4 regions of the Streptomyces sp. NPDC059679 genome follow, and region 2 is predicted to be linked to each of the others. Evidence: riboswitches for the same ligand, from Rfam matches in the RefSeq annotation. Region 2 holds a riboswitch; each other region holds the start of a gene.

Region 1 (4,224 bases), on a different contig from region 2:
CCGCCATCGGCACCCTGCTGCGGCGTCTGCCCGATCTGCGGCTCGCGGTGGAGCCGGAAGAGATCCGCCGACGCGGCGGTCTGATCATGCGCGGGCTGCGCGAACTGCCGGTGACCTGGGGCCCGATCACCTGGTAAACGCCCTTGGCGCCCGGCATATGTGACATAACGTCAACGGCGTGATCACTGCGTGACCTGGGATACATCTGCTTGTGATGATCGGATGGCGTCGCTATGTTCAACCGACGACTCAGCCGCCACACGAGAGGCAGAACGCATGCGCTCCGGGAACGGTCGACACCGCCGCCCCCGTCAGGCTCCGGCAATCGTGGTCGCAGCGGGGGTGACGGGTGCGAGCATCGCCATGCCGCTCTTCGGCGCCGTCGGCGCCCAGGCCGCGGACGCCACCCAGACCTGGGACCGCGTCGCCGAATGCGAGAGCGGCGGGATGTGGAGCGCCAACGGAGGCAATGGCTTCTATGGCGGTCTGCAGATCACCTTGGACATGTGGAGGAAGTACGGCGGCCAGCAGTACGCCCCGCGCCCCGACCTCGCCAGCCGCTCCCAGCAGATAGCCATCGCCCAGGCGATCCTCGCCGACCGCGGCCCGGACGCCTGGCCGAGCTGTGCGCTGGACGCCGGGCTCGGCGGCCTCGGCGACCTACTGGACGTGAACCCCGACGGCAAGGGCACGCCCGAGTCCAAAGAGGCGAAGGAGCCGACGGGGATCGGCGGCTCCGATACGGGTGAATCGTCCGATAACTCCAGCCGGGGCGATCAGTCGGACGGCTCTGATGGTTCCGGTGGTTCGGAAGATTCCGGCACATCCGACAAGGCCGGTAAGTCGGATCCCTCTGCCACCCCCGACGACAAGTCCGGTGAAAAGGGTGGGAAGTCCGGCGATTCCGGCGAAACGTCCCGCGACGAGGACGGCTCCGCGTCCGGTAAGGGCGACGAGCGCTCCGACCGCGACGCGAAGGGCGAGGACTCCGCCGCCTCCCCCACCGGCCGCCACCGCGGCGCGCCCGACGCCCGCGAGCAGGGCTCCGCGGGTGCGGCGGGCGACGACACCCGGTCCTCGGGCCGCCACGCCTCGCGCGACGACGCGGAGCGCACCGAGATCCCCCTTCAGCCCCTCGGTCGCGAGGACTACAGCGTGCGCGGCGGTGACGATGCGTCAGACGTCACGGACGACCAGGACGGCCAGAAGGTGGACGGAGGGGTGTCCGAGCTCTACGGGGCCGATGAATCCCTCATCGGAATCGACGTGGACCTTGTTCACCCTGGTCAGCGTCTCGATCTCAGCGCCAGGTAGCGGTAGTTCGGGGTGAATTGCCCGATCTGGCGACGGTGAGACATACATCTCGTCACATCGCCCGGCGTGCGCCTGCTGTCCGATCTTTCCGCACCCGGCCTCACCTGCGTAGATGTGGGATGGCTGGGTGCGGATACGGCCTCATTCGCTGGGATGTCGGGGTTTGAACCTCATCGGAAGGTGTGTTTAACGTCTTTCCGCTCGCCACCGCGGGCACCGTCGATCGTCACGCCGAGTCCTGCCGGCGGTCGGGGGGAAACCGACGCGTTTGCGCCGAAGGCAGGAGCGGGGGAACCAAGGTAGGCGCCGTGGCGGCCCGGAGACGGGCCCGTTCGGCTCGGGGTGAAGCCAGGGTGCGGTCAGCCGCATCCGGCCGGGCAACTCACAGTCCGAACCCGACAGCTCACCTCGTAGGCGTCGGTGAGGAACGAACATGCGTAACGACAAGGGTAAGCACCGCCGTCCCTCCAAGGTCACCCGCATCGCCGCGCTCGCCGGCGTCGCTGGTGCGGCCGTCGCCGCACCGCTCCTGGGGGCCACCTCCGCCTCGGCCGCGACCACCGCCCAGTGGGACGCGGTCGCGCAGTGCGAGTCCGGCGGCAACTGGTCGATCAACACCGGCAACGGCTTCTACGGCGGCCTCCAGTTCACCAACTCCACCTGGGCCGCGTACGGCGGCACCTCCTTCGCGGCCCGCGCCGACCTGGCCACCAAGGACCAGCAGATCCAGATAGCCGAGAAGGTCCTGGCCGGACAGGGCAAGGGCGCCTGGCCGGTGTGCGGCACGGGCCTGACCACCACCGGCACCCCGACGCCTTCCACCTCCACCACCCAGCCCTCGAAGCCGGCCGCCAAGCCCGCCCAGCCGGCCGAGACGGCCAAGCCCGCGCAGCCCGCCAAGCCGAAGGCGCAGCCCCGCGAGGAGAGCGAGCACGCCGGGCGCGGGCACGCCCGCCACGCGATCAAGAAGGGCGACGGCGAGTACAAGGTCAAGTCCGGCGACACCCTCTCCAAGATCGCCGATGCGCACCACGTCGACGGCGGCTGGAAGAAGCTCTTCGAGCTGAACAAGGACATCGTCGAGGACGCCAACCTCATCTTCCCGGGCCAGCAACTCCACCTCTCCTGACCCATCCCGCCGGGCCTCCCCCCACCCCGGCTGCCGGGCTTCCCCCCATCCCGGCACCCCGCGAAATCGGCCCCGGCCGGGTGCGCCGCCCCCCACGCGAGGCGCGCCCCGCCGGGGCTTCGTCGGGTGGGCCCTCCGGGCCCGTTAGGCTCGTGCCGCAGAGACAGACCCATATGAAGGAGATCCTCGTGTCGTCCATCGACGTCGTCGTAGCTCGCGAGATCCTCGACTCGCGAGGCAACCCCACGGTCGAGGTCGAGGTCGGCCTCGACGACGGCAGCACCGGCCGTGCCGCCGTGCCTTCCGGTGCCTCGACCGGTGCCTTCGAGGCCCTTGAGCTCCGCGACGGCGACAAGAGCCGTTACGGCGGCAAGGGCGTCGAGAAGGCCGTCCTGGCCGTCATCGAGCAGATCGGTCCGGAGCTCGTCGGCTACGACGCCACCGAGCAGCGCCTGATCGACCAGGCGATGTTCGACCTGGACGCCACCCCGGACAAGTCCTCGCTCGGCGCCAACGCGATCCTCGGTGTCTCGCTCGCGGTCGCGCACGCCGCCTCCGAGGCCTCCGACCTCCCGCTCTTCCGGTACCTGGGCGGCCCCAACGCCCACCTGCTGCCGGTCCCGATGATGAACATCCTCAACGGCGGCTCGCACGCCGACTCCAACGTGGACATCCAGGAGTTCATGATCGCGCCGATCGGCGCCGAGTCCTTCTCCGAGGCGCTGCGCTGGGGCACCGAGGTCTACCACACCCTGAAGTCCGTGCTGAAGGAGCGGGGCCTGTCCACCGGCCTCGGCGACGAGGGCGGCTTCGCCCCGAACCTGAACTCCAACCGCGACGCCCTGGACCTGATCGTCGAGGCGATCAAGAAGGCCGGTTACCAGCCGGGCCAGGACATCGCGCTGGCGCTCGACGTGGCCGCCTCCGAGTTCTACAAGGACGGCGCCTACACCTTCGAGGGCCAGACCCGCAGCGCCGCCGAGATGACCGCGTACTACGCCGAGCTGGTCGACGCGTACCCGCTGGTCTCCATCGAGGACCCGCTGAACGAGGAGGACTGGGACGGCTGGAAGACGATCACCGACCAGCTCGGTGACAAGGTCCAGCTGGTCGGCGACGACCTGTTCGTCACCAACCCGGAGCGGCTGGCCCGCGGCATCGAGAGCAACACCGCGAACGCGCTGCTGGTCAAGGTCAACCAGATCGGCTCGCTGACCGAGACCCTGGACGCCGTCGAGCTCGCCCAGCGCAACGGTTTCAAGTGCATGATGTCGCACCGCTCCGGCGAGACCGAGGACGTCACCATCGCGGACCTGGCCGTCGCCACCAACTGCGGCCAGATCAAGACCGGTGCCCCCGCCCGCTCCGAGCGCGTGGCCAAGTACAACCAGCTGCTGCGCATCGAGGAGATCCTCGACGACGCGGCGGTGTACGCGGGCCGCTCCGCCTTCCCGCGGTTCAAGGGCGCGGTCCTCAAGGGCTGAGCTCCGCCGAGCCTGACGCACGTCCCCGGCCACGGTCCCGTACCGTGGCCGGGGACGGCGTACGTAGCGAAGTCACGACCGGGGAGGCGACGTGCCGGCGGATCGGGATCGGTTCTCCACCGCGACCAGGCTCAGGGCGCTCGGCGAGCACGCCGCCGCCCGGGTCTACCGCGCCCGCATCCGACGCCGCCGCAGCCGGCTCACCGGCCGGGCCGCGCTGCTCGCCCTGGTCGTCTGCTCGCTCGTGGTGGCCCTCGCGTACCCGATGCGGCAGTACATCTCGCAGCGCTCGGACAT
Region 2 (4,224 bases):
CCGACGGGGTGGAGGGCCCGGTCCGCTGCCAGCGCATGTACTGGTCCGGGATCTCCTCCAGGAAGCGGGACGGCGGGTTGTACGCGGGCTGGCCCCAGGCGCTGCGCATCGTCGACCGGGTCAGATACAGCCGCTCGCGCGCCCGCGTGATGCCGACGTACGCCAGCCGCCGCTCCTCCTCCAGCTCCTTCGTCTGGCCGAGCGCGCGCATATGCGGGAAGACCCCGTCCTCCATGCCGCTGAGGAAGACCACCGGGAACTCGAGGCCCTTGGCGGTGTGCAGCGTCATCAGCGTGATGACCCCGGCGCCCTCGGTGTCGTCGTCGGGGATCTGGTCGGAGTCGGCGACGAGCGCGACCTGCTCCAGGAACTCCGCGAGCGTGCCCGGGTTCTCCTCGCCGCGCTCCTGCTCGTACTCCAGGGCGACGGCCGCCAGCTCCTGGAGGTTTTCGATACGGGTCTCGTCCTGCGGGTCCGTGGACGCCTGGAGCTCCGCCAGATAGCCCGTGCGCTCCAGCACCGCCTCCAGCACGGTGGCCGGTCCGGCGCCCGACTCGGCGATCGTGCGCAGCTCCTCCATCAGCACGTTGAACCGCTTGACCGCGTTGGCCGAGCGGGCCGCCATGCCGTACGCCTCGTCGACGCGGCGCAGCGCCTGCGGGAAGGTGATCTTCTCGCGCAGCGACAGCGCGTCGATCATCGCCTCGGCGCGCTCGCCGATGCCGCGCTTGGGCACGTTCAGAATCCGGCGCAGCGGGACGGTGTCCTCCGGGTTGGCCAGCACCCGCAGATACGCGAGGACGTCGCGGACCTCCTTGCGCTCGTAGAAGCGCACACCGCCGACGACCTTGTACGGCAGCCCGACCCGGATGAAGACCTCTTCGAAGACACGGGACTGCGCGTTGGTCCGGTAGAAGACGGCCACGTCGCCGGACCTGGCGTCGCCCGCGTCCGTCAGCCGGTCGATCTCGTCGGCGACGAACTGGGCCTCGTCGTGCTCGGTGTCGGCCACATAGCCGGTGATGGTCGCCCCGGCACCGGCGTCGGTCCACAGGTTCTTCGGGCGCCGGTTCTCATTGCGCTCGATGACGGCGTTGGCCGCGCTGAGGATCGTCTGGGTGGACCGGTAGTTCTGCTCCAGGAGGATGGTCGTGGCGTCCGGATAGTCCTCCTCGAACTGGAGGATGTTACGGATCGTGGCGCCCCGGAAGGCGTAGATCGACTGGTCGGCGTCGCCCACCACGCACAGCTCGGCGGCCCCGATTCCCTCGCCGTCACCGCCGCCCTCGGCGGAGGTCGCCGGGCCCGGGCCCACCAGCTCGCGCACCAGCGTGTACTGCGCGTGGTTGGTGTCCTGGTACTCGTCGACCAGGACATGGCGGAAGCGGCGGCGGTAGTGCTCGGCGACATCGGGGAATGCCTGGAGCAGATTGACCGTCGTCATGATGATGTCGTCGAAGTCGAGGGCATTGGCCTCGCGCAGCCGCGACTGGTACATCACATACGCCTCGGCGAGCGTCTTCTCGAAGCCGTCCGAGGCCTGTCCGGCGAAGGTCTCCTCGTCGATGAGCTCGTTCTTCAGGTTGGAGACCTTGGCGCTGAAGGACTTGGGCGGATACCGCTTCGGGTCGAGGTCCAGATCCCGGCAGACCAGCGCCATCAGCCGCTTGGAGTCGGCCGCGTCGTAGATCGAGAAGGAGGAGGTGAAGCCGAGCTTCTTGGACTCCCGGCGCAGGATGCGCACACAGGCGCTGTGGAACGTCGACACCCACATGGCGTTCGCACGCGGGCCGACCAGCTCCTCGACCCGCTCCTTCATCTCGCCCGCGGCCTTGTTGGTGAAGGTGATGGCGAGGATCTGGCCGGGGTGCACGCCGCGCGCGCCGAGCAGATACGCGATGCGGTGGGTGAGCACCCGGGTCTTGCCGGACCCGGCGCCCGCGACGATCAGCAGCGGCGAGCCGGTGTGCACCACGGCGGCCCTCTGCTGCTCGTTCATCCCCTCCAGGAGCGTGGCCGTATCCACCGCGGGGCGCGCCGCGCCGTCGCGGTAGTACGCCTCCCTGGGGGCGGGCGCGTCGAACTTCCCGTCGAAGAGGTCGTTCGGGACGTCCTCAGCGGCGGGCCCGCCGTCGTCCTCGGGCGGCGGGGGCTCCTCGTCCGAGGGCCCGAGGTCCGCCAGGAAGCTGTCATCAAAGAGGCTGCTCATCGCTCACCGAGTCTAGGGCGCCGCACTGACAGCGTATGCGCGGAAGTCACGAAACGGTTTCGGGACAATTCGAACATCAGCCTTCACACGAGCCCCACAAGACCACTACCGTCCTCCATCAGGCGGTCCGGAACCCGTCGGCGACCACGTCGGCACGGGCTGTCTCCGCCGAGTCCGGCCCCGCCGCGAGGCAGCCGGAGCCGGGGACCCCCACGTACCACTGGGGTGAATCGGTCCAGCGCGGCGACGCCAGCCGTCCGCCGCCCGGACCGTAGGGCAACCTTCCGACGCCCGAACCCGACAGCTAACCCGGTAGGCGGTCCACGGAAGGAGTCGCCTCCCTTGGCGTCGCACCGCAAGCCGCGGACCCGAATACTGGACTCGGCCACCGGCCGCCGCACCGCCGTCGGGGTCACCACGGCCGCCCTCGCCTCCGTCACCCTCCTCTCCCAGACGGCGAGCGCCGAGCCCGGTAAGCCCAAGCCAACGGTCGAAGAGGTCAAGAAGAAGGTCGACACGCTCTACCACCAGGCCGAATCCGCGACCCAGGCATACAACGCCGCCAAGGAGCGCACGGGCGAGCAGCGCGCCAAGGTCGACCGGCTGCTGGACAGCGTCGCCAAGCGCACCGAGAAGCTGAACGAGGCACGGCGCAAGCTTGGCAGCTATGCGGCGGCGCAGTACCGCAGCGGCGGCATGGCCAACAGCACCGCGACCCTGCTGTTCGCCAAGGACCCGCGGGACATCTTCGACCAGTCCCATCTGATGGACCGGCTGTCCGGCGAGCAGAAGCAGGCCGTCGACGACTTCCTGTCGCAGCAGGCCAAGGCCGCCAAGGAGCGTACGAAGGCCGGCGAGAGCCTGGCGTCGCTGACCCGGTCGCAGCAGCAGCTGAAGACCAGGAAGAAGACCGTCCAGGGCAAGCTCACCCAGGCCCGTGAGCTGCTGTCGAAGCTGACCGTCGAGGAGAAGGCGCGGCTGGCGGCGATCGAGAAGAAGAAGGAAGAGGAGGCCCGGCGCAAGGCGGCGGAGCTGGCCCAGCAGCAGCGGGAGGCGGCGGCCAAGCGGGCGCAGGAGGAGGCGGCGAAGCGGCGGCAGGAGCAGGCGAGCTCCTCCGACTCGTCGAGCTCCTCCGGTTCCTCGGGATCGTCCGGGACCTCGGGATCTTCCAGCTCCTCGGGGTCCTCCAGCTCGACCTCCACCAAGGCCGACAAGGCCATCGCCTTCGCCCAGGCGCAGATCGGCAAGCCGTACGTCTGGGGCGCGACCGGCCCCAACTCCTACGACTGCTCGGGGCTCACCCAGGCCGCCTGGAAGGCCGCCGGGGTCTCACTGCCGCGCACCACCTGGGACCAGGTGAAGGTCGGCACGCGCGTGTCGACCGCCAACCTCCAGCCGGGCGACCTCGTCTTCTTCTATGACGACATCAGCCATGTCGGCATCTATATAGGCGACGGAATGATGATCCACGCCCCGAAGCCGGGCGATGTGGTCAAGAAGGCACCGATCACCGAGATGCCGATCTACGGCAGCGTCCGCCCGGCCGCCTAGCGGCTTTCCCGCCTCCCCGGGCCCCGAAAGACCCGGGGAGGCAGTTGCGCGGCTCAGGTGCCGGGCTTGCGGCCGTAGACGTATACGTCGTCGCCGTTGCGCAGCAGGCTCCAGTACTTCTTGGCGTCGCCCTTGCGCATGTTGACGCAGCCGTGGGAGCCCGGCGGCGACCACACGCTGCCCGCGATGGAGTGGAAGGCCTGGCCGCCGTCGAAGAACTGGCTGTACGGCATCGCGACGTCGTAGAGCGTCGACCAGTGGTCGATGTCCCGCCAGTAGACCTTCTTCAGCCCGCCCCGGGTCTCATACCGGTCGCGGCCGGTGCGCACCGGCACCGGGCCGAACTTCAGCCGTGAGCCGTCCTGGATCCAGCTCAGCTGGCGGGTGAGGTCCACACAGGCGATACGGCCCTTGTTGGTGGGGCACTTTCTCGCCTTGTTCGGGTTGTGCCCGGCCGCCTTCTG
Region 3 (4,224 bases), on a different contig from region 2:
CACGCCGACCACCCCGGCGTCCGGGTGTCCCTGGAGGTCCCCGTCTCCCGGCTGCCCAAGGCGCTCGGCCTGCTGGCCGACGCGCTGCGCGCGCCCGCCTTCCCCGAGGGCGAGGTCGAGCGGCTGGTCCGCAACCGCCTGGACGAGATCCCGCACGAGTTGGCCAACCCGGCGCGGCGCGCCTCGATGGCGCTGGCCAAGGAGCTGTTCCCGGCCGAGGCCCGGATGTCCCGGCCGCGCCAGGGCACCCAGGAGACCGTCGAGGGCATCGACGCCGCGGCCGTGCGGGCCTTCTACGAGACGCATGTCCGCCCGTCCACCTCGACCGCCGTGGTCGTCGGCGACCTGGCCGGTGTCGACCTCGACAAGGCGCTGGCCGAATCCCTCGGCGCCTGGACGGGCGGGGCCGCCGAGTCCCGCCCCATGCCGCCGATCACCGCCGACGACACCGGCCGCGTGATCATCGTCGACCGGCCGGGCGCGGTGCAGACCCAGCTGCTCATCGGGCGGATCGGCGCCGACCGCCACGACCGGGTCTGGCCCGCCCAGGTGCTGGGCACCTACTGCCTGGGCGGCACCCTCACCTCCCGGCTCGACCGCGTGCTGCGCGAGGAGAAGGGTTACACGTACGGCGTGCGCGCCTTCGGCCAGGTGCTCCGCTCCGCGGCTCCGGACGCCTCCGGAGGGGCCACGGGCGCCGCGATGCTGGCCATCAGCGGCTCGGTGGCCACCGAGGTCACCGGCCCCGCCCTGGAGGACCTGTGGAAGGTACTGGGCACGCTGAAGGAGGAGGGCCTGACGGACGCCGAGCGCGATGTCGCCGTGCAGAACCTGGTCGGGGTGGCCCCGCTGAAGTACGAGACGGCGGCCGCCGTCGCGGGCACGCTCGCCGACCAGGTCGAGCAGCATCTGCCGGACGACTTCCAGGCGCAGTTGTACGCGCGCCTCGCGGAGACCGGCACGGTGGAGGCGACCGCCGCGGTGGTGAGCGCCTTCCCGACCGACCGGCTGGTCACGGTGCTCGTCGGTGACGCCTCGCAGATCGAGGAGCCGGTCAAGGCGCTCGGCATCGGCGAGGTGCGCGTCATCCAGGGCTGACGGGCCAACAGACCGAGAAACTGACAGATCGACAGGTCGACGGGCCGACCCGACCAGGGAGCAACGGGCCGTCGCCGCAAGGACCCTGGCGCCGCCTCAGGCGCCCGGGTCTCCTTTTGTCGGTCGTTTCCTCGATCGTTTCGTCCGCTTTGTGGCAGAGATTGCTTGTCTGGGTGATCGTGTCTGTGGGGAAACCAACAAAAAAGCGGAACCGTTTGGTGAACGAATGCGATCACGCTTAGCGTCAGTTCGGTTGTCCGCCCGAGACACGCCGCATCCGCGGCACGGGCAACCATCGCCGAGTCCCCGTACGGCGCGAGCCAGGGGAGCCGGGGAACCAACCTCGCCCGTCGCCGCCCGCGGCGCCGGACGGGTGATTCCCAGGGGTGAATCGGACGCCTTCCCCGCGTGGGGGAGGGGCCCGTAGGAGACCTTCCTGCTCCGAACCCGTCAGCTAACCCGGTAGGCGAGAGGAAGGAAAGGAGTGCGCCGGACCATGGCGTTCACCCGTACCGCCGGGAAGCACCGCCGCCCCACCCGGGCCCCCCGCACCACTCGTTCCAACGCCAACCTCGCGGGCATAGCCACGCTGGCCGCCTCCGGTGTGGTCGCCGGCTTCGCCGCCCCCGCCCTCGCGGCGTCGGACGACCCGCGCGGCTTTGAGGACACCGGGCTGCGCCAGGCGGTCGCCATGGACGACCAGCTCGCCGACCAGGTCCAGGCCCAGGCGGAGAGCCAGCAGAGCGCCGCCGAGGAGGCCGCCGCCAAGGCGCAGGCCGAGGCCCAGGCCCGCAAGGAGGCCGCGCGTCAGGCGGCCGAGGCGAAGCGCAAGGCCGAGGCGGCCGCGAAGAAGGCCAAGCAGGAGCGCGAGGCCAAGGAGCGCGCGGCGCGCGAGGCGGAGCGCAAGCGGTTGAACACGTTCGTGTCGCCGATCACCGGCTCGTATCTCTCCACCGGCTACCAGGCGTCCAGCGGCCTGTGGTCGTCCGGCAGCCACACCGGGGTGGACTTCCACGCCTCGTCCGGCACCTCGGTGCACTCCGTCGGCTCCGGCACCGTCGTCGAGGCCGGCTGGGGCGGCGCGTACGGCAACAACATCGTGATCAAGATGAACGACGGCACCTACACCCAGTACGGCCACCTGTCGTCCATCGGCGTCTCCGTCGGCCAGACGGTCACCCCCGGCCAGCAGATCGGCCTGTCCGGCGCCACGGGCAACGTCACCGGCCCGCATCTGCACTTCGAGGCCCGCACCAGCCCCGACTACGGCTCGGACATCGACCCCGTCGCCTACCTGCGCTCGCACGGCGTGAACCTCTGACCACGCCGCCGCACACCTGCCCCTGAACCCGGTCCCCAAGGCCCCGGTCCCGCGGACCGGGGCCTTCGGCGTACTCGCATGGCCGTCCGGGCCATCTGGCTGCCCGGCCGCCCGGCCGCCTGGCCAAAAATATCCATGAAATCTCCGCGCCCATCGGAAATTCCAGCTGTTTAGAATAGAGTCGTTGAACACGCGTCAATCGGCTGCGTTTCGCGGAGATTAAGGCGGAGGTTCAACAATGCGGGACCGGAAGTGAGCGGCGATACGACCGAGATGCCGGGCGGTCGCCGGATTTCGGCGCACGCGGTGTGTACGGCGATCCGCGACGACATCGTCTCCGGCACCTTCGCGCCCGGCAGCCGGCTGATCGAGGAATTCCTCGCCCGGCGCTACGGCGTCTCGCGCGTGCCCGTGCGCGAGGCGCTGCGCACCCTGGAGTCGGAAGGCTTTGTGACCACCCGCAGACACGCGGGAGCATGCGTCGCGGAGCCGTCCGAGCGGGAGGCCGCCGACCTGCTGGACATCCGCGCGCTGCTGGAGCCCCTGGGGGCCGCCCGGGCCGCCCAGCGGCGCAGCGAGGCGCATCTGAAGGTGTTGCGCGGCCTGGTCAGGCTCGGCCAGGAGCGGGCCCGGCGCGGGCAGTTGGGTGAGCTGAGGCCGCTCGGCGACTGGTTCCACGAGACGTTGGCCCAGGCATCCGGCAGCCCGAGTCTGGCCGGGCTGCTGGTGCAGCTGAGGCGCAAGATCGCCTGGGTGTATGCGGTGGAACCGGCCCACAGGCCGGGGCCGTCCGCCCCGGGCACCACCCTGCGCTCCGACTTCTCGCTGCGGGCCGTGGCGTCCTGGGACGAGCACGGCGCGCTGGTCGACGCGGTGGCGCGCGGCGACGCCGACCGCGCGCGGGCGCTGGCCGCGGCGCATGCCGAGCGCTCGATGTCGGAATACCGGCTGCGTCGCCCCGTCCGTGTGAGGAGTTCGAAACATTCCGTAAACACGGCGGGCGTCCGGAATTAACAGCGGCCCCGTATACAACTTCTAAGAATTGCCGCCGGTGTGTCGCGGCCGTGGATTTCCGCGGCCGCGTATTTCGCGTTCCCGTATTGCGTAGCCCGGTATTCGTTTTCGTATCGCGTTGGATAAACAGTGCGGCCGCGGTCCCCTGTCATGGGTCACCGCGGCCGCGCCGTGTGAATTTATTGGGCGGAGCCAGTCAGACGGTCTCCGGAAGCTCCTCCAGCCCCTCCGCGACCAGCTTGGCCAGGCGGTCGAGCGCGACCTCCGCGTCGTCCGACGCGGAGGCCAGGACGACCTCCTCGCCGCCCTGGGCGCCCAGGCCGAGCACGGCGAGCATGGAAGCGGCGTTGACCGGGGTGCCGTCCGCCTTGGCGATCGTGATGGGGACGCCGGCGGCGGTGGCCGCCCGGACGAAGATCGACGCGGGGCGGGCGTGCAGGCCCTCGGCCCAGCCGATGTTGACGCGGCGCTCAGCCATGGTGTTGCCCTTCAGGTGCGGGGTTGCCGTTGTCTAGACCAATATCATACGGGCGTGCGTGTCTGGGTCTGTCCGGAACGGTGTCCGAGTAGGCCCGGCCATGCCCGTACAGGTCCGATTATGGACTTTCCCTCGACACCTCCCCGTAACGCAAGGGTGTCCGCCATTCGGACGTCCGGATCCATGTCCGCCCGGGCCGTAGTCTTGGCCGCATGCGGCAGCCGTCCGACACCCACGCCTACCCGGCCCACTGGGAGGCCGATGTGGTGCTCCGCGACGGTGGCACCGCCCGGATCCGCCCCATCACAGCCGA
Region 4 (4,224 bases), on a different contig from region 2:
GCGTGGACGCCGGGCGGCGGCTGGCGGCCCGGCTGTCCCCCCTGAGCGGCGAGGACCCCGTGGTGCTCGGGCTGCCGCGGGGCGGGGTGCCGGTGGCCTTCGAGGTGGCGCGGGAGCTGAAGGCGCCCCTGGACGTGATCATCGTCCGCAAGCTCGGCGTCCCCTTCCACCGTGAGCTGGGCTTCGGCGCCATCGGCGAGGGCGGGGTGCGGGTGGTGCACGACGCGATCGTACGGATGAGCCGGGCGCGCAAAGAGGAGCTTGAGGAGGTGGAGCGAACCGAGGAAGAGGAGCTCGCACGGCAGGCGCGGCGGTTCCGGCGCGACCGGCCGCGGGTCGCGGTCGGCGGCCGGACGGTGATCGTCGTGGACGACGGGATCGCCACCGGTGCCACGGCACGGGCGGCCTGCCGGGTCGCCCGGGCCCAGGGCGCGGCCCGGGTGGTGCTGGCGGTCCCGGTCGCGCCGCCGGACGCGGCCGAGGCGCTGCGGCAGGACGCGGACGACGTGGTGTGTCTGTCCACCCCCGCGGAGTTCTCGGCGGTCGGCGAATGGTACGAGGACTTCTCCCAGACCAGCGACGCCGAGGTCGTGGAGCTGCTCTCCCGGTCGACCGGGATGCCGGGTCAGGCGCATCCTGGTAAATGAAGCAGGAGGTGATGACCGCGATGGAGACGATCGTGGGATGCGACATCGAAATGGAGTTCCGTGAGCTCGGACCCCTGACCGAGGCGGTCGTCCGGCTGAGGATGCACGACGGGACCGAGATCCTGGCACAGGGCCGGGCCAACCGGAATCCCGACGACCCGGCGCAGCCGCGGGTCGGCGAGGAGATCGCGGCGGCGCGTGCGCTGAACAACCTCGCTCACCGGCTGATCTCGAAGGCGGGCGGTGACATCGAGGAGGTCACGCACGCGAAGGCACATCTGGTGATGTAGGGCGGGTCTGCCGCGGCACCGCGCCGCGGCAGAGCACCCTTCGCTCACACACCTCTCAGATCTGGACGCCCTTGGACCGGAGATAGGCGAGCGGGTTGACATCCGAGCCGTAGTCGGGGCCGGTGCGCACCTCGAAGTGCACATGCGGTCCGGTCACGTTGCCGGTCGCCCCGGACCGGCCGATCTGCTGGCCGGCGGACACCGTCTGGCCGACGTGGACGGTCAGTGCCGACATGTGCGCGTACTGGCTGTACATGCCGTCGGGGTGGCGCAGCACGACCTGGTAGCCGTACGCACCGCCCCAGCCCGCGGCGACCACCTCGGCCGAGCCCACGGCGCGCACCTGGGTGCCGGTGGCGACGGGGAAGTCGACCCCGGTGTGGTGGCCGCTGGACCAGTTGCTGCCGGAGATGCCGTAGGCGGTGCCGACGGCGTGGCTGGCGACGGGCGAGGTGAAGGATGCCGACGAGGAGGACGAGTGCGCCGCCGAGCCGGACTTCTTCTTGGCGCGCTCGCGGGCCTTGTTGGCCTGCTCGACTCGCTGCTTGGCCGCCTGCTCGGCGCGCTGCTTGGCCTGTTCGGCCTGTTCGGAGCGGTGCTTGCCCTGGTCCGTGCGCTCGGGTTGGGGGTGGGTCTGGCGCGGCTGCGTGGCGGGGGACCGGCTTGTGTCGAGGGCGAGTTTCTGGCCGGGGTAGATCAGGTCCGGGTCGCCGCCGATGACGCGGCGGTTGGCCTCGTAGAGCCGCTGCCAGCCGCCGTCCACATCCCGTGCGTCGGCTATCCGGGACAGGGTGTCGCCGCCGACCACCGTGTACGAGGAGCCGGAGGGTCTGGTGGCTGCCGCGCTCTGGTCGACGGCCTTGGTGGTGGCCTTGGGCGCGGCTTCCGGAGCGGACTCGGTCTTGGGAGTGGCCTTGGGGGTGGCTTTCGGAGTCGCTTTGGGGGCGGCCTTGGGGGCGGTCTGGGTCTGGGCGCGGCCGCTCGCGGTGCCGGGGGTGACATCCGCGGGCCGGCCGCCGCGGGTCAGCCCCGCCTTGACCGAGCAGACCGGCCAGGCGCCGGGGCCCTGGGCGTCGAGGACCTTCTCGGCGATGGCTATCTGCTGGTCCTTGGAGGCCAGATCGGCCCGGGGAGCGAAGGACGTCCCGCCGTACGCCTGCCAGGTGGACTGTGAGAACTGGAGGCCGCCGTAGTAGCCGTTCCCGGTGTTGATGCTCCAGTTGTCGGTGGACTCACACTCCGCCACCTTGTCCCAGGTGTCGACGGAGGCGGCGTTCGCCTGGCCGACGCCTATGAGGGGCAGTGCCACGCCGGCGCCGCCCGCGGTGAACGCGAGCGAGGCGCGGGAGACGCGGCGGGGCCGAGGCCGTCGGTGACGTCCGCGTGCAGCCATTGAGCTCATCCTCTCCTGACGCCTGCGAGGTGAGCTGTCGGGTTCGGGCGGGAGCTGCCCGGCCGCGCCGTTCCCGGTGCCCCCGGCACCGTGGCGCGACTTCACCCCTAGCCGTCCCGCCCGACACAGCGCGGCACGGCGCCTACCTGGTTCCCCCGCTCCTGCCGTGACAGGTCGTCGTGTCACTCCTCCGCCACGGCAGGACTCGGCGCTCCGGCGAGGGAGAGACCCGTGCATGGAATGCGCCGGGTGCGGCACAGTAAACACATGGTTTAGGTCACGACAAGGTCTCGACGGACCTGTGTCCGGAAATCGATCACGGTGATGATGAACTGTGATCCGCGTCACCACTTTGCGGATGGGGTGATTGTGACACGGAATCCGCAATGCCGAATTACCCCTGTTATGTGATTAATGCCGCCGCAGACATAAGGACGCCGACCGGGGGAAGAGGAGTCGAAGGGGAATGGACGGGGAAAGTCGGGGCACTCGGCGCGGCGGCTGACGAGCCGCCGGATGCCCGACCCACAGGAGGTTGCCCATGGCTCAGCGGTACGGCGGGACGCCCGCGAGGCGTCGACCGCCGGTCTTATCCGTATCCGTACTGGTCATCGGCGCGCTGGCCGCGGTCACCGCCTGCGGCGCCGACGAGGACTCCGGGGCGCCCGCGCCGCCCGGCGCCGCGGGTGCGTCACATTCGGCCGCGAGCGCCGGCCGGCCCGGCGCCGCCGAACCCGGCGGGCGCGCGCATGACTCCGGCCGGGCCTCGACCCCCGCGAAGGCGCCGAGCGCGGCCAAGCCGTCCGTCGCCACCGAGGGTGCCTCCGGTGCCCCGCCCGCCGCGCGCCGCATCTGCGCCCGGGATCAGCTGAAACTGTCCGTCGGCCGGATGGATATCGGCGCGGGCAATGTCTATGTTCCCCTGGCCTTCACCAATACCGGTGAGGCCAGTTGCACGCTGACGGGCTTTCCGGGCGTTTCCCTGCTCGACACCCCCGGCACGGCTATCGGCGACCCCGCCGCCCGCCGAGGACCGGCGCGGCCCACGGTCGTCCTGAAACCTGGCGACAGCGCCTACGCGAGTCTGCACACCCTCAACAAAGGCCTGTCCGACAAGCCCTGTTGGCGGACCGCGTCCGAAATTCGCGCCTACCCGCCGGACTCCTACCGCTCCATGAAGACGTCGGCGCGCTCCCTCCAGGTCTGCGGTGAAGTATTCGAAGTCACCGCCCTCGAGCCGGGCTCCCAGCCCTGACCCGGAGCGCCACGGCCGGGCGCGGAACCGCAGCCCCCGCCCGTGCCCGACCGGACGCGCCGGAAATGAATTGGCCGGGAAGCGCGGCCACCTGACGCCCCCGGGTGTCCCAAAATCTTGATGGGCCCGACACCCACTGGCCCCTTTCGCCCTTCCGCAATCATTATCGGGTGGGCCACCATGTGAAGAGGCCTCGCCTGAGCCGGCGCGGAGCGTCTAGAGGGGACGATGTCATGGAGCGAGCGGCCACGGGGGTCGAGACGGAGTTGGTGGACCTCTCGGGAACAACGCTCGAAGAACTGGGCGACAGTGAGGAGTTCACTGTCGCGACCCAGCGGTTGCTCGATCTCGTACAGTGCCCGCCGACACTCGCGAACGCGGCTTCGTCGGGAGCCGGCTGTTGATGGAATCCCGGCGTGGAACGACAGCATTCACCCCACCAAGAAAGGCGGCCATGCCGGCGGACTATTCAGCTGGCCCTCCCTCCCCTCTCCCGACCCCGCACCGCAGCCGCCCGCCCGCCGCGCCCCCGATGAGCCGCCACCACCGACTGTCCACCGTGTGCTTCAAGGAGTTGGCGCACGGCGGTGGGGGAGTGTCCGCGATCGCCGAGTTACGGGCGGGCCAGCGCAGCCGTCT

The links. Region 2 has a riboswitch for cyclic di-AMP ahead of ACFV2X_RS37235 (NlpC/P60 family protein). Riboswitches for the same ligand answer to the same signal wherever they lie in the genome.
Region 1: another riboswitch for cyclic di-AMP. It lies ahead of ACFV2X_RS24150 (transglycosylase family protein); the one in region 2 lies ahead of ACFV2X_RS37235 (NlpC/P60 family protein).
Region 3: another riboswitch for cyclic di-AMP. It lies ahead of ACFV2X_RS48745 (M23 family metallopeptidase); the one in region 2 lies ahead of ACFV2X_RS37235 (NlpC/P60 family protein).
Region 4: another riboswitch for cyclic di-AMP. It lies ahead of ACFV2X_RS08540 (transglycosylase family protein); the one in region 2 lies ahead of ACFV2X_RS37235 (NlpC/P60 family protein).

Annotation. Positions count from the first base shown of each region.
Region 1 is NZ_JBHWES010000023.1:41,157-45,380, forward strand. Features, by position in the region: gene ACFV2X_RS24140 (cytochrome P450) at 1-137, shown strand, start outside; gene ACFV2X_RS24145 (transglycosylase family protein) at 328-1,314, shown strand; cyclic di-AMP (ydaO/yuaA leader) riboswitch at 1,576-1,746, shown strand; gene ACFV2X_RS24150 (transglycosylase family protein) at 1,748-2,443, shown strand; gene eno (phosphopyruvate hydratase) at 2,632-3,927, shown strand; gene ACFV2X_RS24160 (septum formation initiator family protein) at 4,019-4,224, shown strand, end outside.
Region 2 is NZ_JBHWES010000048.1:51,941-56,164, forward strand. Features, by position in the region: gene pcrA (DNA helicase PcrA) at 1-2,209, opposite strand, end outside; cyclic di-AMP (ydaO/yuaA leader) riboswitch at 2,366-2,544, shown strand; gene ACFV2X_RS37235 (NlpC/P60 family protein) at 2,552-3,760, shown strand; gene ACFV2X_RS37240 (L,D-transpeptidase) at 3,814-4,224, opposite strand, start outside.
Region 3 is NZ_JBHWES010000085.1:4,427-8,650, forward strand. Features, by position in the region: gene ACFV2X_RS48740 (M16 family metallopeptidase) at 1-1,098, shown strand, start outside; cyclic di-AMP (ydaO/yuaA leader) riboswitch at 1,385-1,582, shown strand; gene ACFV2X_RS48745 (M23 family metallopeptidase) at 1,595-2,419, shown strand; gene ACFV2X_RS48750 (GntR family transcriptional regulator) at 2,693-3,433, shown strand; gene ACFV2X_RS48755 (HPr family phosphocarrier protein) at 3,630-3,911, opposite strand; gene ACFV2X_RS48760 (GNAT family N-acetyltransferase) at 4,124-4,224, shown strand, end outside.
Region 4 is NZ_JBHWES010000005.1:119,335-123,558, forward strand. Features, by position in the region: partial or broken gene ACFV2X_RS08530 (phosphoribosyltransferase) at 1-626, shown strand, start outside; gene ACFV2X_RS08535 (dsRBD fold-containing protein) at 668-937, shown strand; gene ACFV2X_RS08540 (transglycosylase family protein) at 993-2,330, opposite strand; cyclic di-AMP (ydaO/yuaA leader) riboswitch at 2,336-2,517, opposite strand; gene ACFV2X_RS08545 (DUF4232 domain-containing protein) at 2,872-3,585, shown strand; gene ACFV2X_RS08550 (HEXXH motif domain-containing protein) at 4,118-4,224, shown strand, end outside.